2 regions of the Actinomadura vinacea genome follow, and region 1 is predicted to be linked to the other one. Evidence: predicted binding sites of a transcription regulator. Region 1 holds the regulator's gene; the other holds the start of a gene.
The links. Region 1 encodes HspR, which represses chaperone genes until heat shock. Its sites were predicted from a motif close to ANTTGAGTCNNNNNGACTCAANT; they were not measured.
Positions count from the first base shown of each region.

Region 2: a site for HspR is predicted at 4,041-4,063, ahead of lon (endopeptidase La). Genes of this name have one in related genera too.

Region 1 covers NZ_BAAARW010000026.1:27,957-38,670, reverse strand. The annotation lists gene ABD340_RS33225 (TetR/AcrR family transcriptional regulator) at 1-565, shown strand, start outside; gene ABD340_RS33220 (winged helix-turn-helix transcriptional regulator) at 790-1,164, opposite strand; gene ABD340_RS33215 (RidA family protein) at 1,245-1,655, shown strand; gene ABD340_RS33210 (hypothetical protein) at 1,751-2,194, shown strand; gene clpB (ATP-dependent chaperone ClpB) at 2,279-4,882, opposite strand; gene ABD340_RS33200 (heat shock protein transcriptional repressor HspR) at 4,903-5,358, opposite strand; gene dnaJ (molecular chaperone DnaJ) at 5,366-6,553, opposite strand; gene grpE (nucleotide exchange factor GrpE) at 6,662-7,342, opposite strand; gene dnaK (molecular chaperone DnaK) at 7,339-9,210, opposite strand; gene ABD340_RS33180 (RNA polymerase sigma factor) at 9,750-10,364, shown strand; gene ABD340_RS33175 (CU044_5270 family protein) at 10,361-10,714, shown strand, end outside.
Region 2 covers NZ_BAAARW010000011.1:543,479-554,192, forward strand. The annotation lists gene ABD340_RS14220 (tetratricopeptide repeat protein) at 1-680, opposite strand, end outside; gene ABD340_RS14225 (aminoglycoside phosphotransferase/kinase family protein) at 860-1,660, opposite strand; gene ABD340_RS14230 (hypothetical protein) at 1,935-2,435, opposite strand; gene ABD340_RS14235 (NUDIX hydrolase) at 2,593-3,066, opposite strand; gene ABD340_RS14240 (hypothetical protein) at 3,204-3,716, opposite strand; gene lon (endopeptidase La) at 4,107-6,500, shown strand; gene ABD340_RS14250 (AfsR/SARP family transcriptional regulator) at 6,847-9,753, shown strand; gene ABD340_RS14255 (VanZ family protein) at 9,883-10,464, shown strand; gene ABD340_RS14260 (nitroreductase family deazaflavin-dependent oxidoreductase) at 10,448-10,714, opposite strand, start outside.

The sequences.
Region 1 (10,714 bases):
CCGCGCCCTGGTCGCCGGAACCGGCGTGTCAACGATGGCCGTCTACACCTACTTCGGCGGTATGGACGGCCTGTGGAAGGCACTGCGACAGGAAGGCTTCACCCGCCTGGCAGCCAAACTCGCGGACGTCAGGATGTCCGCGGACCCGGTACGAGACCTCGCCGCGCTGGGGGCCGCCTACCTGGCCAACGCCCTGGAGAGCCCCGATCTCTACCGCGTCATGTTCGACGCGGGCTTCGACCTCGAAGACGCCGACGCCGCGGACGAAACCCTGCACTGCCTCGTCCGCGCCATCGAACGCGCCAAGACGAGCGGCCGCTTCCGTGGCGAGGTCGACCCGCTGGAACTGGCGACACAGAGCTGGGCCATCGGCCACGGACTCGCCTCACTCGTCGCCACAGGTCCTCTGCCGCACCAGGCACTCGCTCACGGCGTGCCCATGCTGACCGCACTGTTCACCAGCGCAGGAGACGAACCCGACCGATGCCGCCAGTCGGTTGAGCACGGCTGGGGACGGATGCCCCCGGCCGGGTCCGACTCTCATGCTCAGAGAGACAGGACCTAAGGGCCCGTCTCGAAGCGGCCTCAGGCGCCGCGCGAGCGCGTTACCTGGCTGCCGGAGGCGAGCCGCCAGGCGAGCGCCGAAGGCCAGGACTTTGAAACACAGCTCAGGCCGACTCGGCCGCTACCTGGCCTCGACTGGGTGAACGGGCCCGACATCGGGTCGCAGGTGAAGGTGTGGCGACCCAGCCAGGCGTCCGGCAGGTACGCCAGAGAGCGAGCATCTGGTCACACTTCGTTATCGAACCGCTCGCGAGCGCGTTCGACGTCGGGCAAATTGACGGTGCTCCAGCTCAGGAGTGCGTCGATGAGATCTTGGAGTGTCTTTCCGAGCGGCGTGATGCGGTACTCGACGGCGAGGGGCCGCGTGCTCGCGATCATGCGCTCGACCATCCCGTTGCGTTCGAGGCGCCGCAGTGTCGTCGTGAGCGACTTCTGTGTCACGATCGGGATCGCCCGGCGTAGCTCGTTGAAGCGCAAGGGCTGCTCGCACAGCTCGTCGAGCACGTGCAGCGACCATTTGTCGAGCACTTGGTCGAGCAGTTCGCGGTGCGTCGCGGTGAGCTGGGGCCCGTCGGATTCCAGGTGGGTGGTCTCCTGCATGACACCTAGTGTCGTTGAAGTTCCCTTCGGGTACCAAGTAGAAGTTAGATACCACCAACGGACAACCGCAAGGACAGCACATGACCGTGCAGATGCTCAGCCCTGAGGGCATGTTTCAACCCGTCCCCTACCACCATGTCTCGATCGGCACGGGCACCCGCCAGGTGCACGTGGCCGGCCAGATAGCGCGCGATGCCGAGGGAAACCCCCTCGCGACAGGTGACCTCACCGGCCAGGTCGTGCAGGCCCTGCGCAACACCGCGCTCGGCCTGGCCGGTGCCGGAGCGGGCTTTTCCGATGTCGTGCGCCTCAGGTTCTTCGTCACGCACTGGAGCCCCGAGAAAATAGACGACTTCATGGCGGGCATCGAACATGTCGCCGACGAGCTCGGGATCCCGCGGCCATTGCCGCCACTGTCGCTCATCGGCGTCGATTACCTGTTCGAACCCGATGTGCTCGTTGAAGTCGAGGCGTTCGCCGTCCTCGACTGACTGAGGCGCCGCGAACTCCAGACCGGCCTCGTGCTCGGCAGCGGCGGGATGGACGCTATTAACGCGGCCTACGACAACCGTAAGCGCGTGCTGGATTGAACGCCTGGAAGGACGGCATCGTTGAACCTGGCGATCACTGGCCACCCACCGGTACCCCACCTTGGAAGACGGACAACTCACCTGGAACCGACCAGTCGCCGAGCGAGACCTTCGGCTTCGCTGGACTGGCGACCGCTCCGGGGACGGCGACCTGGGTGTGGATTCTCGCGCTGGGCATCGGCCACGGCGGCCTGTTCCCTCTCGTGCTGACGCTGCCGGTAGTGATCGCTCGCAACGCCGCCGAAGCCGGGCAGATCAGCGCGATGGCATTTTTCGTCGGCTACGCCTGTGCCGCGCTGGCCCCCGTGCTGATCGGCTCCCTGCGTGACGGCCTGGGCGACTTCCATCGGGCATTCGGCCTGCTGGGCGGGCTGACCGCGCTGATGCTGCTGCCTATCGTCCGGCTGTACGGGCGCCACGGCAGGGTGGACCGTCCATAAGCTGCCCGCGTCCCCTCGACCGTCCCGATCCGGACGACCACCAGCCGGTCACGGGGCGCCCGCGGAAGCGGGCGCCCCGTTGTGTTACTTGGTCAGGCTCACGTCGCGGGCGGGGCCGACCGTCAGGGTGTCGGCGGCCTCGTCCAGGTCGACGACCACTTCGTCGCCGTCGCGGATCTCGCCGGACAGCAGCTCGCGGGCCAGCTGGTCGCCGATCGCGGTCTGCACCAGGCGGCGCAGCGGCCGCGCGCCGTACAGCGGGTCGTAGCCGGTCAGCGCCAGCCACTCGCGGGCCGCGTCGGTGACCGTCAGGGTGAGCTGCCGGTCCGACAGGCGCTTGGCCAGCCGGTCGACCTGCAGGTCCACGATCCGGGTGAGCTCCTGCGTGGACAGCGCGTCGAAGAGGATCACGTCGTCCAGGCGGTTGAGGAACTCGGGCTTGAACGCGGTGCGCACCGCGTTCATCACCGCGTCCCGCTTGGCCCCGTTCTCCAGGGTGGGATCGACGAGGAACTGCGAGCCGAGGTTGGACGTCAGGATCAGGATCGTGTTGCGGAAGTCGACCGTGCGGCCCTGCCCGTCGGTGAGCCGGCCGTCGTCCAGCACCTGCAGGAGGATGTCGAAGACCTCGGGGTGGGCCTTCTCCACCTCGTCCAGCAGGACCGCCGAGTACGGGCGGCGCCGGACGGCCTCGGTGAGCTGGCCGCCCTCCTCGTAGCCGACGTACCCGGGCGGCGCGCCGACCAGGCGGGCCACCGAGTGCTTCTCGGAGTACTCGCTCATGTCGATCCGGGTGATCGCCCGCTCGTCGTCGAACAGGAACTCCGCCAGGGCCTTGGCCAGCTCGGTCTTGCCGACCCCGGTCGGGCCCAGGAACAGGAACGACCCGGTCGGACGGTCGGGGTCGGCGACGCCGGCGCGGGCGCGGCGGACCGCGTCCGACACGGTGCGGACGGCCGGCTCCTGCCCGATCAGCCGCTTGCCCAGCTCGTCCTCCATGCGGAGCAGCTTGGCGGTCTCGCCCTCCAGGAGGCGGCCCGCGGGGATGCCCGTCCAGGACGCGACGACGTCGGCGACGTCGTCGGGCCCGACCTCCTCCTTGACCATGGCGTCGCGGTTCTCGTCGTCGGCCTGCTCCGCGGCTTCCTGGAGCTGCTTCTCCAGGGCCGGGATCTCGCCGTAGGTCAGCCGCGCGGAGGTCTCCAGGTCGCCGTCGCGCTGCGCGCGCTCGGCCTCGCCGCGGAGCTGGTCGATCCGCTCCTTGACCTCACCGACCCGGTTCAGCCCCGCCTTCTCCTGCTCCCAGCGTCCGACCAGGGCGTTCAGCTGCTCCTGGCGGTCGGCCAGGTCGCGGCGCAGCCGCTCCAGCCGCTGCCGGGACGCCTCGTCGGTCTCCTTGTGGAGCGCCAGCTCCTCCATCCGCAGCCGGTCGACCGAGCGCTGCAGCTCGTCGATCTCGACCGGACGCGAGTCGATCTCCATCCGCAGCCGGGACGCCGACTCGTCGATCAGGTCGATCGCCTTGTCGGGCAGGAACCGCGAGGTGATGTACCGGTCGGACAGCGTCGCGGCCGCCACCAGCGCCGAGTCGTTGATCTGCACCTTGTGGTGCGCCTCGTACCGGCCCTTCAGCCCGCGCAGGATCGCGATGGTGTCCTCCACCGACGGCTCGCCCACCAGCACCTGCTGGAAACGGCGCTCCAGGGCCGCGTCCTTCTCGATCCGCTCGCGGTACTCGTCCAGCGTGGTCGCGCCGATCATGCGCAGCTCGCCGCGTGCCAGCATCGGCTTGAGCATGTTCCCGGCGTCCATCGCGCCCTCGGCCGCGCCCGCGCCGACGACGGTGTGCAGCTCGTCGATGAAGGTGACGATCCGCCCGTCGCTCTGCTTGATCTCGTTCAGGACGGCCTTCAGCCGCTCCTCGAACTCGCCGCGGTACTTGGCCCCCGCGACCATCGCGCCCAGGTCGAGCGCCACCAGCCGCTTGCCGCGCAGCGACTCGGGCACGTCACCGGCGACGATCCGCTGCGCCAGGCCCTCGACGACCGCGGTCTTCCCCACGCCCGGCTCGCCGATCAGGACCGGGTTGTTCTTGGTACGGCGGGACAGCACCTGCACCACCCGCCGGATCTCGGCGTCCCGGCCGATGACCGGGTCGAGCCGGCCGTCCCGGGCCGCCGCGGTCAGGTCGACGCCGTACTTCTCCAGGGCCTGGTAGGTGTCCTCGGGGTTCTCGCTGGTGACCCGGGCGTGCCCGCGGACCTTCTCGAACGCCTCCAGCAGCGCCTCGGGGGTGGCGCCGAACTCCTTCAGCAGGCCCGCGACCGGGCCGCCGTCGGCCGCCAGCCCGACCAGCAGGTGCTCGGTCGAGACGTACTCGTCCTCCAGCTGCTTGGACCGGTTGGCCGCCGTGTTGATCGCCACGATCAGCTGCCGCGCCATCTGCGGCGACGACAGCGTCGAGCCCGCCGCCTTCGGCTGGGCCGCCAGCTGCTCCTCGGCGCGGCGGCGCACGGCCTGCCAGTCGGCGCCCACAGCCTCCAGCAGCGGCGCGGCCGTGCCCTCCGGCTGGCTGAGCAACGCCACCAGCAGATGCTGCGGCTCCACCTGCGGATGCCCCTCGGCCGCGGCCCGGCGAACCGCGACCGACACCGCCTCCTGGCTCTTCTGCGTCAGCTTGTAGTCCATCTTCGGTTGCCCACTCCCCGTCAGTCTTCGCCGCCGCGTTCACGCCACACCACGACACTGGTATGGCGGATCGGCACCAGATCGCCGCCCGGGGCGGATCCGCCCTTGGGATCGCCGCGCCGCCGTTGCTGCGCCAGCCGCGCGGCGACCGCCCGGGTCGACTCGAGTTCGTTGGCCAGGTCCTGCAGAGTCGCGTGCGCCTTCGCCAGCTCCTCGCGGAGCATCGCGTTGTCCCGCTGCAGCTCCAGGATGTGCTTGATGCCCGAGAGGTTGATGCCCTCCTCCTGGGAGAGCCGCTGGATCTCCCGCAGCATCACGATGTCGCGCATCGAGTAGCGGCGGCCCCGCCCCGCCGTGCGGCCGGGCGAGACCAGGCCGAGCCGGTCGTAGGTGCGCAGCGTCTGCGGGTGCAGGCCCGACAGCTGCGCCGCCACCGAGATCACATAGACCGGGGTGTCGTCGCCGAACGCGTCCATGACCGGCTCACTCCTCCCGCGCCTTCTGGAGCAGCTCGCTGCGCAGATCGTCGCCCGCGCCGCCGGCGCGCAGCCGCTCCAGCGCCTCGCGGGTCTGGTCGTCGACCTTCTGCGGCACCTGCACGTCGACGGTGACCAGCATGTCGCCCTTGGTGCCGTCGCGACGCGTGGCGCCGCGCCCGCGCACCCGGAACGTCCGGCCGTTCGGGGTGCCCTCCGGCAGCCGCAGCGTCACCGGCTGCCCCTGGAACGTCGGCACCCTGACCTCCGCGCCCAGCGCCGCCTCCGGGAACGTCACCGGGACGGTCAGCGTCAGGTTGTCGCGGTCGCGGCCGAACACCGGATGCGGCCGCACCTTGATGTTGACGTACAGGTCGCCGGCCGGGCCGCCGTTCTCGCCCGGCGCGCCCTTGCCCTTCAACCGGATCTTCTGGCCGTCGGCGACGCCCGCCGGGATCCGGGCCTGGATCGTGCGGGTCCCGGTCGCCCGGCCGCTGCCGTTGCACGTCGGGCACGGGTCGTCGACGACGAGCCCGCGGCCCCGGCACTCGCGGCACGGCTCCTGGAACCCGAAGCTGCCCAGGTTGCGGGTCTCGTGCCCGGTGCCCTCGCAGGACGGGCACACCCGCGGCACCGTCCCGGCCTTGGCGCCCGTCCCGCGGCAGCTCGGGCACCCCGCCTCGCTGGTCAGCTTCAGCGGGACGGTCACCCCGTTCATCGACCGCCCGAACGACAGCGTCACGTCGGTCTCGACGTCGGCGCCGCGGCGGGCCCGGCGCGACCCGGTGGTGCGGGTGCCGGTGCCGCCGCCGCCCCGTCCGAACAGCCCGCCGAACAGGTCGCCCAGCCGGTCGCCGGCGCCCCCGGTGCCGCCGCCGCCCGTACCACCGCCCCCGGTCTGCCCGAAGAGGTCGCCCAGGTCGAAGCCGAAGCCGCCGCCCTGCTGCCCGCGGAAACCGCCCGGCATCGCCCGCACCGCGTCGTACTCCTTGCGGCGCTTCTCATCCGACAGGACGTCGTAGGCCTCGGAGACCTCCTTGAAACGGTCCTCGGCATCGGTGTCGCCCTTGTTGGCGTCCGGGTGGTACTTGCGGGCCAGCTTGCGGTAGGACTTCTTGATCTCGTCCTGGGAGGCGTTCTTCGAGACACCGAGGACCTTGTAATAGTCCTTCGCCAGGTAGTCCTTGGTGCTCACGGCGCTCCGCTCTCTGCTCGTGCCACTGAAGTGAGGTCGTTTCCGCCCCCGCGGGCCCCGCCCCGGTGCGCCGGGTGCGGGGCCACCGCGAGGTTCCGCTTCCGCGGTTCAGGACTTGCCGCCACCCTGCCCGCCGTCACCGGCGCCTCCGGGCTCGGCCGCGCCGGGCGCGGCCGCGTTCGGGTCGGGCTCGGCCACCGCGACCCGGGCGGGCCGCAGGATCCGCTCCCCGATCCGGTAGCCGGGCTGCAGGACGTCGGTCACGCTGGTCTCGGTCACCTCGGCCGAGTAGCCGTGCATCAGGGCCTCGTGCACGGTCGGGTCGAAGGGCTCGCCCTTCTCGCCGTACCGGACCAGGCCGAGCTTGCCGGTCACCGCCTCCAGCGCCTCGCCCACGGACTTGAATCCGCCGACGAGCTCGTCGTGGTCGCGGGCCCGGCCGATGTCGTCCAGCACCGGCAGCAGCTCGTTCAACACGTTGGCCAGGGCCTGCTCGCGGACCGCGACCCGGTCCCGCTCGACCCGCTTGCGGTAGTTGTCGTACTCCGCCTTGAGCCGTTGCAGGTCCGCGGTGCGCTCGGCGAGCTGGGTCTGGAGCGCCCCGTCCGCGGCCGGCGCGCCGCCCCCGCCGGGGGCTGCCCCGGCGGGCGGGACCGGGGCCTGCGGCGGGGCGGGCTGCGCCCCCGCGGGATCCCGGACCGCGCCCGTCTCGGGGTCGATGCGCCGCTTGTCGCGGATCACCGGGCCCTCACGCTCCTCGCCCTCGCCCCTGGTGGGAGGGGTCGTCACGCGGCACCGTCCTTCTTGTCCTTGTCGTCGTCCACGATCTCGGCGTCGACGACCTCGTCGTCCTGACCGGCCTCGCCGCCCTGGGCGTCGGCCGTCGGCCCGGCGTCGCCGCCGGCCTCCGCGCCGCCCTCGGGGTTCTGGGCGTACATCGCCGCGCCCATCTTCTGGCTGACCTGGGCCAGCTTCTCGGCGCTGGTGCGGATGGCGTCGACGTCGGTGCCCTCGAGGTTCTTCTTGACCTCGGCGACGGCCTCCTCGACCTCGGTCTTGGTCTCCGCGGGGATCTTGTCCTCGTTCTCCCGCAGGAACTTCTCGGTCGAGTAGGCCAGGGTGTCGGCCTGGTTGCGGACCTCGGCCTCCTCCTTGCGCTGGCGGTCCTCCTCGGCGTACTCCTCGGCGTCGCGCATCATCTTCTCGATGTCGTCCTTGGGCAGCGCGCTGCCGCCCGTGATGACCATCGACTGCTCGCGGCCGGTGCCCTGGTCCTTGGCGCTGACGTTGACGATGCCGTTGGCGTCGATGTCGAAGGTGACCTCGATCTGCGGCACGCCGCGCGGCGCGGGGGGCAGTCCGGTGAGCTGGAAGGTGCCGAGCTTCTTGTTGTAGGCGGCGATCTCCCGCTCGCCCTGGAACACCTGGATCTCCACCGACGGCTGGTTGTCGTCGGCCGTGGTGAAGGTCTCCGAGCGCTTGGTGGGGATGGTGGTGTTGCGCTCGATGATCTTGGTGAAGATGCCGCCCTTGGTCTCGATCCCCAGCGACAGCGGGGTCACGTCCAGCAGCAGGACGTCCTTGACCTCGCCCTTGAGCACACCCGCCTGCAGGCTGGCGCCGATCGCCACGACCTCGTCGGGGTTGACGCCCTTGTTGGGCTCCTTGCCCCCGGTCAGCTCCTTCACCAGCTCGCTGACCGCCGGCATCCGGGTGGAACCGCCCACCAGCACGACCTGGTCGATCCCGTCCACGCCGATCCCGGCGTCCTTGAGCACCTGCTTGAACGGCGCCTTGGTCCGCTCCAGCAGCTCAGCGGTCATCCGCTGGAACTCCGCCCGGGACAGCTTCTCGTCCAGGTGCAGCGGCCCCTCCGAAGAGGCGGTGATGTAGGGCAGATTGATCTGCGTCTCCGAAGACGACGACAGCTCGATCTTGGCCTTCTCCGCCGCCTCGCGCAGCCGCTGCAGCGCCATCTTGTCCTTGGCCAGGTCCACGCCGTTAGCGTTCTTGAACCTCTCCACCAGCCAGTCGACGACCTTGTCGTCCCAGTCGTCGCCGCCCAGGTGGTTGTCACCGGAGGTCGCCTTGACCTCGACCACCCCGTCGCCGACCTCCAGCAGCGACACGTCGAAGGTGCCCCCGCCCAGGTCGAACACCAGGATGGTGGCCTCGTTCTCCTTCTCCAGGTGGTAGGCCAGCGCCGCCGAGGTCGGCTCGTTGATGATCCGCAGCACGTTCAGGCCGGCGATCTGCCCGGCCTCCTTGGTGGCCTGCCGCTGGTGGTCGGAGAAGTAGGCCGGCACGGTGATCACCGCGTCGGTCACCTTCTCGCCCAGGTAGGACTCGGCGTCGCGCTTGAGCTTCTGCAGCACGAACGCGCTGATCTGCTGCGGCGTGAAGGGCTTGTCGTCGATCTTGGTCTTCCAGTCGGTGCCCATCTCGCGCTTGACCGACCGGATGGTGCGATCGACGTTGGTCACCGCCTGCCGCTTGGCGACCTCACCGACCAGCACCTCGCCGTTCTTGGCGAACGCCACCACCGACGGCGTGGTCCGCGACCCCTCCGCGTTGGCGATCACCGTGGGCTCCCCGCCCTCCAGGATCGCGACGACCGAGTTGGTCGTCCCCAGGTCGATACCGACCGCACGTGCCATGTTCCTCGTCCTCCGTCGTGGGGTTCCGTGTCCCGGTATGTGGGCCGACCTGCCCGCCGCCTGTTCGGGGCGGGCCCGCGGCCGGTCGAGTCTTCTGTTGGCCTAGGTTGCCGCGCCCGACCCTCGCTGTCAAATCACTTGAGTCTGTGCGACTCAACTTTGCTGACGTTCACATCAACAGGACGTCTGAGCCATGTATTCCGGTTCCCGCCGGGCGGCCGCGTCTTCGGGAATCGTCGCCGCGGACGAGGCCGAACCGCCTCCCCTCCGCCACGAGCATGAGGCGGCCGCGCCGTCAGGGCGAGTTGCGGATCGGCAAGGCCGGGGCCCAGCGGGCGCTGGTGGATCCCGCCACCTCGCAGCTGCTGTCTTCCATGTGGTCAACCGAGGCAAGACCCTTTTCGCGCAGACCTACCTGGAGGTCGGCTGGACCAACGAGAGGCCGAGCGCGCCTACTGCTCCCTGACGGGGGTGCGTGAAGGCGAACCGCCGGTACGGATGAGAGAGGGGTGACAGCCTCCCCACGACAAGGACTTCAGATGAGACGGAGCCACGCCTCGGCCGAGGACGCAGCGGACGACCCGGAGAGCGACGCGGAGACGATCGCGAGGTCGTGGCATGAGCCCGAACTGTTCGCCGGGATCTTCCACCGGTACTTCGCCGAGATCCACCGCTATGTCGCCCGGCGCCTGGGAGCCGACGCCGCCGACGACATCGCCGCCGAGACGTTCCTCGCGGCGTTCCGCCGCCGGGACCGGTTCGACCCGGCGAAGGGGGCGGTCCGGGCCTGGCTCTACGGGATCGCCACCAACCAGATCGGCCTGCACCGGCGGGCCGAGCGGCGCCACCTCCGCGCGCTCGCGCGCACGCCGGCCGACGGCGTCGCGCACGGCCACGAGGACCGTGTCGCCGCCAGGGTGACCGCCGGCGAGGTCGGCGGGGAGCTGGCCAAGGCGCTGGCCCGGCTGTCCCCGGGCGACCGCGACGTCCTGCTGCTGGTGGCGCTCGCGGACTTCTCGTACGACGAGGTCGCGACGGCGCTGGACCTGAAGACGGGCACGGTCGGGTCGCGGCTGAACAGGGCTCGAAAGAAGTTGCGCGCGGCGTTGGGCGGGGCCGACCCCCTGATCATCACTGAGGAGTCCACGGTATGAGCGAGATGAACAAGGTCCGCGAGTTGATGGCCGAGCCCGCGCCGCCGTCCGCCCGCGCCACCGGCGCCGCCCTGGCGGCCCTGGAGTCGGAGATCGCCGGACGCGGGCCGCGGCGCCGCGTCCGGCCCCGCCCGCGCCTGGCCGGGCGGATGCAGCTCGCCCTGACCGGCCTGGTCGCCGCCGGTGCCGCGGCCGCCGTCGCCGTCGCCACGTTGGGGGGCGGCGGGACGGTGGCGCCGCAGCCGGAGCAAGGCGGGACGTCCGCGCGCTCGATCCTGCTCGCGGCGGCCGACCAGGCGGCCAAGGAGCCCGATGGGCGTTACTGGCGCGTCCAGACCATCGACGGCCAG
Region 2 (10,714 bases), on a different contig from region 1:
GTGGCCCGCACCGCGGCGGCCGTGTCACCGGCCCGCGACAGGCGCACCCCGAGATTGGCCAGGCTCATGGCAAGGCCGGGGAGGTGGGTCAGCGGTTGTGTCTCGGCCAGCCGCCGCCGGATGTCGACCGCCTCCCGGGAGGCCGCGAGCGCTTCGTCGTCCCTGGCACCCAGGGCGTTCAGCATGACGGCCAGTTCGGGGAGATGTGCGGCGGGATCCTGGTCCGCCAGCCGCCGCCGGATGCCGATCGCCTCACGGATGGTCTCGAAACCGGCGCGGTCGTCCCCGGCGTCCACCAGACGGGTACCGAACCTGTTCAGAGTGGACGCCAGGGCGGGGAGGTGGGCCGCGGAATCCTCCTCGGCCAGGCTCCGCAGGATGGCCACCGCTTCGCGGGCGGGCTCCAGCGCGGCCCGTTCGTTCCCGGTCTTCGACAACCGGAGCCCCAGGTTGGACAGGGCAATGGCCAGGGCGGGCCGGAATGCGGCGGGATCCTCCTCGGCAAGGCGCCGATAGATACCGGCCGCCTCACGGGTCGGTTCGAGCGCCCCGCTTTCGTCCCTGACCACCGACAGTGCGACGCCCAGCTCGTTCAGGGCGGCACCCAGACCGGGAAGTGCCCGGGCGTCCAGCTGGGCCGCCCGCCGCCACTCCTCGACCCGCTGACGCGCGCTCAGCACGGCCAGGTCGGCCGGCGACCGCGGGAGTGGCGGACTGACATCGGGAGGAGCCGTCTGGATCGGACCCGAACCACGCCGACGAAAGAATCTCAGGACCACCACACCCCACCCGAACGGCCACGCGGCACACACCCGCATTCCACCACGAGTCATCGAAGGGGTGGGACGCCGCGGTCGCCTCAGGTACTGATGGCCCGTTGGAGGAGCGGGCGATGGCGGAGCATCCATGCCGCGGACCGCGCCTGCCAGGCCAGCGCCCACAGTGGAGCGGTGTCGGTCGATTCCGGGGTGACCCGCGCCTTGACGGCGGCGCCGGCGCAGTCGCGGATGGCGTATTCGATCATTCTGGTGACGAAGTCGCGGCGGTCCTCGACGGCCAGGCCGTAGCCGTCCAGGAAACGCCTGAGCTGCCCCGCGCGGGAGGCAGCGTCGGGCAGGTTCTGGCGTTCGGCGACGTCGTCGTCGTGCAGTTGTGCGTTCCACCATGCGGCGCCCGCGATGTCGTCGAGGCGATCGGTCGGTCCGGCGCTGGTCCAGTCGATGTAGGCGACCGGCAGGCCGTCGCGTGCGACGGTGTGCCAGGGGCCGGTGTCGCGATGGCTGATGATCGCATCGGGTGCGTCGCTGTGGAACGGCCACGGCTGCCAGACCGCTTCGGGCGGCGGCCGGAAGGTGGCGGTGGCGTCGTGCAGGTCGCGCAGCAGCCGGCCGGCGCGCCAGACCCCTTCGTCGGTCCAAGCGTGCGGGTGCACGAAGCCGCCCTCGATGTAGGTGACGACTTCGCGACCCTGGTCGTCGCAGCCGTCCCCGACGACACGGGGACTGCCGGTGAAGCCGACCTCTTGCAGGTGGTTGAGCAGGGCTTGGACGCTGGCCGTCCAGGGCATGGCCGGGCGCAGCACGGTGTCGCCGTGGCGAAGGACGGGAGTGGGCTGACCTTCGGCGCCGGTGAGCGGCTCGAAGGAAGCGTACGAAGACACTGAAGCTCCTTGAGATTCGAAGCCGTGAAGCGCACAGGCTTCACGTGGGCAAGAGCGCAGGGGCTTCCCTGCGCCGGGATCGCTTCGACCTCAGGAATGCAGGCGCGAGATGGAACGTCGGCCCGTCAGGCCGTGGCGCGCGCTGCGGCCGAAGCGGTGGCCGGGGCCTTGCCGAGAACCTTGGCAGCCATTGATCAACCTCCCGAGTCGGGTTGACAGCGCCATCCGCACGTTGTCACGGCGTGAGTCGATCCGCAACACGATTTCGGCGGACTCAGGGGCTTCCGGAGCTGACGGGCCGGCCCAGTTCGAAGCGCAGGATGGTCTTCAGGTCGGCCGTGCGGTTGTGGATGTCGATGCCGCCCGCCGCGTCGAAGTCGAAGTAGGCGTGGAGGGTGGCGGTGATGTGGCCCGGGGCGGCTTGGCCGAACTCGATGCGGGTGACATCGACTGGGCAGTGGGCGGCGACGAGATAGATCGAGCCGTCGATGTAGCCGTCCTCTGGGTTGACCGGGAAGGTGAAGGTGCGCCGGCTCAGCGTGGCCAGTTCGGCGGCCGGCAGTTTGATGAAGTCGAGTGAGATATCCGTCGTGACGAGTTCGGGCCCGCCGGTGCCGGGACGGAAGGTGGCGGGCTCGTATTCGTCGTCCGCGGAGAAGGGCTCGAGCGGGATCGTGATGGTCCAGGTGCCGGCGACCGGATGGTCAAGGCCGGCCGGCCAGTGGCAGATGGTTCCTGGTCTGGGCTGAAGGAACTCGTCGGTCAGGTCGATCACGAGGGAAGCATGCCAAAGGCATCTGACAGCAGCCCGGCAGGCGTCGAGCAGGACCTCTTGGCCGGCCCATCGCTTCGGGGTGGGCTCGGTGAGCTCCAGTTGGAAGATGTGACGGTGTTGGATCTCGAATCGGTAGGGGCTGATGTCGTAGGTGACCTCAGTGCTGGATCAAGCCGCCGACCGGGACCGGAGCGACGTGGCCGGTGGCCGGGAGGGTCTGCGCCAGGGCGATGCCGACGTCGACCAGCGATGACCGGCGCAGGCGAGCGACCTCGGGGATCGGAGTCCAGGTCGGCTCAGCGGTTTCGCCGTTCGGCTCAGGCCGGAGTCGGCCGCCAGTGATGCGGACCTGGTAGAAGATGCCGACATTCTGGTGCTCGGGTCCGCCGGGGATGGCGCGCTCAGCCGCGGGGATGACCCTTGAGTCCACGCCCAGCAGGCGTTCGGCCACCGCGTCGCAGCCGGTCTCCTCAGCGACCTCCCGAATCACCGCGTCGAACGGATCCTCCGCGTGCTCGACCCTGCCGCCCGGGAGCGTCCAGTTGGACTCGCCCTTGGATGGCACGTGACGGGCGAGCAGCACGCGCCCGTCCTCGATGCACACGGCGTACGCCGCCAGCCGGAAACTCACCCTCGTACCTCCCCATCCCCCGGAACCGGAGATCTGTCGCAACGTCCAAGACCCGCTCATAGGCTGATCTCGTGTCATCGGACTTCAGGCGGCCGAAGTCCGTCGCCACGCCTACGTGCGCACGCGGGCCGCGCTGTTCATGAGACTCCCGCCATTTCAAGCAGGCGGCACATGTCGTGGAAACCGTGGACGCAGGCGCTGAGGACGTCGGGGTAGCGGCCTGTAGTCTCGGCGAAGCGCAAGAGGAAGTACGGGTCGACCGTATCGGGGAAATCGGTGTGGGCCTCGACGATCAAGCCGGTTTCGAGGTTCTCGAAACAGCAGTGCTCGCCGTGCTCAAACGCCCACCAGACCTCCTCGTCGAGCGTGCCCTGGTTGAACTGCTTGATGAGAGTGTGTGCCAGGCCACGGAAGTCAGCGAGAAGGGTTTCCAGCTCGGGGCGCGTGCGTCGCGCATCTTCCGCGCTGACCAACTGTAGCGCTGTGATCGTCGCGGGCCCAGGAACGATCACATGAACGTCCTCCCCGACGAGCCGCTGATTGAGTTTCCTCGCGATGGCTGACGCTTTCCCCTCGGGCACATCAAAACGGGCTCCGCGGCCGCGAGTGACTGCCCGGCGGACGGTCTCGGAGGATGGCTCTTGAGGCACGCGTGGATTCTAATAGTCGCGCGCTCCAGCCAAAACTCGTATCCGACTCTGGTCCCGGTGCCACCAGCGGCTGTGGCCGTGGATACGCACCAGCCGACCATGTCGGCGCTGGGCGCTCAGCAGGTCGGAAAGGCCACTGAGGTGCGGCAAGGCAGGGCCCCCGCTCGTGGGTGTCGTCCAGGCCGGCCTCGGCGGCCAGGCGGCGGTGAGCCCGGGCAGCTCACTTCGTCGCGTCGCGCCGGGCCGGGTTCGCCCGGACGGGACAGGGTGCGCGGTGATCGCTGAGAGCGAACGTTGCTGCGGAAACAAAATCGTGCTCCGTTTTCTTGAGTGAGTATGACTCAACCCCCCGAGGTGGGGTCACACCGCTACAGACTTGGAGCTGAGAGCATGAGCGAGACCCTGACGCTGCCGGTCCTGCCCCTGGACGACGGGGCCGTTCTGCCGGGCATGGTCGTGCCCCTCGAGCTGTCGGAGAACGAGGTGCGCGCCGCCATCGAGGCGGCCCGGGCGGCGGCCCAGACCAAGGGCCCGGGGATCAGGTCGGCCGTCAAGCCGCGGGTGCTGCTGGTGCCCAGGCTCAACGGGCAGTACGCGGCGGTCGGCACGCTGGGCGTCGTGGAGCAGGAGGGGCGGCTGCCCGGTGGCGAGCCGGGCGCGGTCGTGCGCGGCGTGGAGCGGGTGCGGATCGGCACCGGCACCACCGGGCCGGGCGCGGCGCTGTGGGTGGAGGGCACCCGGATCGAGGTCCCGCCGGCCACCGGCCGCGCCCAGGAGCTGGCCAAGGAGTACAAGGGCCTGGTCAGCGCGATCCTGCAGAAGCGCGGCGCCTGGCAGGTCGTGGACGTGGTGCAGGCCATCGACGACCCGTCCGCGCTGGCCGACAACGCCGGGTACGCCCCGTACCTGACCGACGAGCAGAAGATCGAGCTGCTGGAGACCCCCGACACGGTCGAGCGGCTCACCCTGGTGGTCGGCTGGGCCCGCGACCACCTGGCCGAGCTGGACGTGGCGGAGACGATCCGCAAGGACGTCCAGGAGGGCATGGAGAAGACCCAGCGCGAGTTCCTGCTGCGGCAGCAGCAGGAGGCCATCCGCAAGGAGCTGGCCGAGCTGAACGGCGACCCGGCCGACGAGGAGGACGACTACCGCGCCCGGATCGAGGCGGCGAACCTGCCCGAGAAGGTGCGGGAGGCGGCGCTCAAGGAGGTCGACAAGCTGGAGCGCTCGTCCGACGCCTCCCCGGAGGGCGGCTGGATCCGCACCTGGCTGGACACCGTCCTGGACATCCCGTGGAACGAGCGCACCGAGGACGCCTACGACATCGCGGGCGCCCGGGAGATCCTGGACGCCGACCACGCGGGCCTGGACGACGTCAAGGAGCGCATCATCGAGTACCTGGCCGTGCGCAAGCGCCGCGCGGACCGGGGTTTGGGCGTCGTCGGCGGGCGGCGCAGCGGCGCCGTGCTGGCGTTGACCGGGCCGCCCGGGGTCGGCAAGACCTCGCTGGGCGAGTCGGTCGCGCGGGCGATGGGCCGCACGTTCGTCCGGGTCGCGCTCGGCGGCGTCCGGGACGAGGCGGAGATCCGCGGCCACCGGCGCACCTACGTCGGCGCGCTGCCGGGACGCATCGTCCGGGCGATCCGCGAGGCGGGCTCGATGAACCCGGTCGTGCTGCTGGACGAGGTCGACAAGGTCGGCGCCGACTACCGGGGCGACCCGACCGCGGCGCTGCTGGAGGTCCTGGACCCCGAGCAGAACCACACCTTCCGGGACCACTACCTGGAGGTCGAGCTCGACCTGAGCGACGTGCTGTTCCTGGCCACCGCGAACGTGGTGGAGGCGATCCCCGGCCCGCTGCTGGACCGGATGGAGCTGGTGCAGCTGGACGGCTACACCGAGGACGAGAAGGTCACCATCGCCCGCGACCACCTGCTGCCGCGGCAGCTGGAGAAGGCGGGGCTGGAGGCCGCGGAGGTGGACTTCGGCGACGACGCGCTGCGGCTGCTGGCGGCGGAGTACACCCGGGAGGCGGGGGTGCGGTCGCTGGACCGCTCGATCGCCCGGGTGCTGCGCAAGGTCGCCGCGAACGTGGCGCTGGAAAAGGCGGAACTGCCCGTCGCGGTCGGTGCCGCGGAGCTGAAGGACTACCTGGGACGGCCCCGGTTCACGCCGGAGGTCGAGCTGAGCAGGTCGGAGCGGCGGACCGGCGTGCCGGGCGTGGCGACCGGGCTGGCGGTCACCGGCGCGGGCGGCGACGTCCTCTACATCGAGGCGTCGCTGGCGGACAAGGAGACCGGCGACACCGGGGTGACGCTCACCGGCCAGCTCGGCGACGTCATGAAGGAGTCGGCCCGGATCGCGCTCAGCTACCTGCGCTCGCGCGGGGCGGAGCTGGAGCTGCCGGTCGGCGACCTGAAGGACCGCGGCGTGCACGTCCACGTGCCCGCCGGCGCGATCCCCAAGGACGGCCCGAGCGCGGGCATCACGATGACGGCGGCGCTGGCCTCGCTGCTGTCGGGCCGGCCGGTCCGTTCGGACGTGGCGATGACCGGTGAGGTCTCGCTGACCGGGCGGGTGCTGCCGATCGGCGGGCTGAAGCAGAAGCTGCTGGCGGCGAGCAGGCTGGGCATCACGACCGCGATCGTGCCCAAGCGCAACGAGCCGGACCTGGAGGACGTCCCGGCCGAGGTGCTGGAGAACATGACGGTCTTCGCGGTCAGCGACGTCCGGGAGGTTCTGGAGCTGGCCCTGGAGCCTGCCACCACCGCGGTCGCGGTGTGACCGGGTGAGACGCCCGTGCTGTGGTGCAGCACGGGCGTTTCGCCCTTTTTAGTGGATTCTTAGCGGCGTGCGGAATGCTCTGCGCACAGGGTGGTCCGTGAAGTGTCCCTTCGGGGGCGGGCATGATGTGGGTCCTGCAGGTATGGGGTGCTGGCCTGCGGATGCCCCGGGTGCGGCGGGCCGCCCGACGGCGCGGGAGTCGGGCGGAAGGCCCGCGCCGAAAGCGTCCAGGGTGGACGGGGGAGCGCTCAAGCCCCGTTCACCCGGGGCGCTTGGAACAGTGAGGGTCGACCGAATGTGGTCTTCGTACTCGGGCGTGCGGATGATCGCCTAGAGTTGCGGCCATATGAGCGGTGGGCTCTACTTTCGCGTGCTCGGGCCGATGTCGGCCGAGCGGGCGGGCAGCCCGCTCGATGTGGGCGGCCCGCAGGTACGCACCGTCCTGGCCCTGCTCCTGCTGGAACGGGACCGGGTGGTGTCGGTGGACCGCCTGGTGGAGGCCCTCTGGGAGGGCGATCCACCGAATTCGTGGCGGGTGCAGTTACAGGGCATGGTGTCGCGGCTGCGCAGGACCCTGGGCGCGGACGGCGACCGCTCCTCCGCGCCGATCGAGACGCGTCCGCCCGGCTACCGGTTACGGATCTCCGCGGGCCAGCTGGACCTGGAGAACTTCCGCGACGAGGTCCGGCGGGCCCGCGAACGGCTGGCGGCGGGGGAGCCGGGGCCGGCGGCCGCACTGCTGCGCACCGCGCTGGCCCGATGGCGCGGCCCTGTCTGCGCCGATCTGACGTCCCCTTCGGTTCGGCGCGCGGCCGACTGGGACGAGCTGCGGCTGGCCGCCGTCGAGGACCGGATCGACGCCGACATCGCCCTCGGCCGCCATGAGGGCCTGGACGTCGAACTGCGCGCGCTCATCGGCGACCATCCGCTGCGGGAGCGCTGCCGCGGCCAGCTGATGACCGTGCTGGCCCGTGCCGGGCGTCCCGCCGAGGCGCTCACCGTATTCCGCGACCTGCGTGAACGCATGGTGGACGAGCTGGGCATCGAGCCGTCCACCGGACTGCAGCAGCTGCATCGCGCGATCCTCACCGGGGTTCAGGGCCCCGACGAGGCGGAGGCGGTGCGGGGCCGGCCCTACCTCGTGCCGCGCCAGCTCCCGGCCGACGTGCCCGGCCATGTCGGACGCGAGGATCTTCTCGGCGAGCTGTCGGGCGTCCTGGGCGACCCGTCCCGCACCGCGCCCGTGTGCGTGGCCGTCACCGGTCCGGGCGGGATCGGCAAGACGGCGTTCGTGCTGCGGCTGGCGCACGCGCACCGCGCGGCTTACGGCGACGGGCAGCTGTACGCCCGGCTCCGCGACCGCCCCGGCGGCCCGGCCGAGGTGCTCGCCGGGTTCCTGCACGCTCTGGGCGTCCCCCCTGCCGGGGTGCCGTCCGGGCTGGACGAGCGCGCCGCCCTCTTCCGCGAGCTGCTGGCGACCCGCCGCGTGCTGATCGTGCTGGACGATGTGACCGACGCGACGGACCTGGAGCCGCTGCTGCCCGCCGAGCCGCGCTGCGCGGTGCTGATGACCAGCCGGAGGCGGCTGTCGGGCGCCGGCGGCGCGGGCGGGCTGCGCGTCGTCCCCCTGGAGGGGCTGCCCCGGGACGCGGGCGCGGCGCTGTTCCGCTCGATCGCGGGCCGGGGCGACCGGCCGTCCGGCGACGCCGAGGAAAGGGAGATCGACCAGATCGTGCGGCTGTGCGGCGGGCTGCCGCTGGCCGTCCGGATCGCGGCCGCCCGGCTGTCCGCGCGCCCCGGCTGGACGGTGGCCGACCTGGCGCGGCGCCTGGCCTCGCACCGCGACCGGCTCGACTGGCTGCAGCACGGCGACCTCGGTGTGCGGGCCAGCTTCCAGGACACCTACGACGCGCTCACCGACGACCACCGGCGGCTGTTCCGGAGCCTGGGCCTGCTGAAGGACACCGAGTTCCCCTCGTGGGTGCCCGCCGCGCTGCTGGGCGGCCGCGCGGAGACCGCCGACCGGCTGCTGAACGACCTGGTCGACGTGCACCTGGTCGAGCCCGCCGGACGGGGCGTCACCGGGCCGCGCTACCGCGTCCACGACCTGATCCACCTGCTGGCCGGGGAGCTCGCCGCGCGGGACGACGCCGGCGGCCGCCGCGCCGCGGTGCGCAGGCTGCTGGGCGCCTGGCACGACATGGCGACGGCCGCGGACGGCGCGCTGCCGCACTGGTACGGCCTCGACCCGTCCCCCGGCCCGGTCTGGCGGGCGCCCGAACACGCGCGCGCCGCGGCCCGCGCCGACCCGCTCGTCTGGTTCGACGAGGAACGGCTGCACCTCATCGCCCAGACCCGCCTGGCCGGGGAGGCCGGTCACCCGGCCTGGCCGCTCGCGCAGTGCCTGGCCACCTACTTCGACATGCGCGGCCGGTACGACGAGTGGGTCGCGATGCTGCACGAGGGGCTGCGCGTCGCCGAGCGGCAGGACGACCGGCGCGGCATGGCGTGCATGCTCGGGCTCCTCGTCGACGCGGAGGGGAGCAGGCTGGAGCTCGGCGCGGGGCTCCAGTACGCCGAGCGCGCCATGACCACCTACCAGTCGCTTCCGCATCCGCCGATGGAGCGCAGGACCGTCCCGTCCCGGTCCATCCCGGATCCGCTCGGCAGGGGCCGCGCCCTGTTCACCCTCTCCCTCCGCCGCCGCGAGGACGGCGAGCACGGCGGCTACCTGCCGCTGTTCGAGGAGGCCCGGCAGGCGTTCGAGGCGTGCGGCGCGCCGATCGCGGAGCTGTGGATGCTGAAGAACTGCTCGCTGGCCTACCTCAAGCAGGGCCGGATGGCGGACGCCGCGGCCTGCCTGGCGCGGGGGCTGACGATCCTGGTCGGCCTCGGGGAGGACTTCGAGACGGGCTCGGTCATCGGCGAGATCGGCGCGCTGCTGGCGGCCGCCGGACGGCATCGGGAGGCCGAGGAGCTGGCCCGCGAGACGCTGGCGCGTTCGCCGCATCCCTGGGACGAGGCCGCCGCGCTGGACATCCTGGCCGCGCTCAGCCGTTCGGACGGCGACCACCACGCCGCCATCGACGCGCACCTGAAGGCGCTGGCGGTCTGGCGGCGGCTGGGCGTCACGGTCCGGGTGACGCACACGATGGGGGAGCTGGCCCGGCTGTGCGAGGAGATCGGCGACATCGAGGCCGCCGACCTCTACCGCTCCGACCCGCTCTTCGCCGGCCCGCAGGCCGGGGGCTAGACGGGCCTGTCTCGACGGTCTGGGTGGTCTAGCGCTTGGTTCGAACTTGACCGTCCCTTTGCATAGTCGCGGCCGAAGCGGGGACATGCACGGTCGTCGAAAGCGCTTCGGGACGTGGAGGTGCGGGCGGTGGCGGGATCGTGGGCCAAGAAGATCGGGATGCCGCAGCCGGCTCCTAAGAGCCGGAGCAAACCCGACCGCAAGGTCGCGGGCAAGTCCGACCGCAAGGTCGCGGGCAAGTCCGAACGAAGCGGCGGCGGACGTCCACCCTGGTACGTGCTGCTGCTCAGGGCGGTCGCCCTGCTGGTGGCGCTCGCGGCACTGGCGGCGTTCTTCTACTACGCCTTCCGTCTCACCCTGAGCCCGGTGGAGGACAACGGGCAGGCGGGCGGCAACACCGATCCCGGGCGTTCGCTGCGCTTCTACTTCGAGCAGCCGGTCCGGGACGCGCTGCCGCAGGTCGGCGGCAACCTGATCCTGCTGGCCCCGCTCGGCGTGCTGCTGCCGATGCTGTCGGCGCGGCTGCGCGGCCCGGTGCGGCTGGCCCTGGTGGCGGCGCTGCTGTCGCTGGCCATCGAGACGGCGCAGGGTCTGCTGGTGATAGGCCGGGCCTTCGACATCGACGACGTGATCCTGAACGTGCTCGGCGTGGTACTCGCCTACGCGCTCGTCGGACGGCTGCTGTCCCGCAAGATCATGGGACCGGCGTGAGGCGGAAGACGCGCAGTTCGCGTTCGGTGCGCTCCACGTAGCTGTCGTAGACGGGCCATACGCGCATCAGCCGGGGCCACGCCTCGGCGCGCTCGGCGTCGTCCAGCAGCGCGGCGGTGACCTTGACGGTGCGGCCGCGGAAGCTGATCTCGGCCTCGGGGTGCTTGAGGAGGTTGCCGGTCCAGGCGGGGTGCTTCTCGCGGCCGAAGTTGGAGCCGACGATGATCCAGGATCCGTCCGGCTCGGGCAT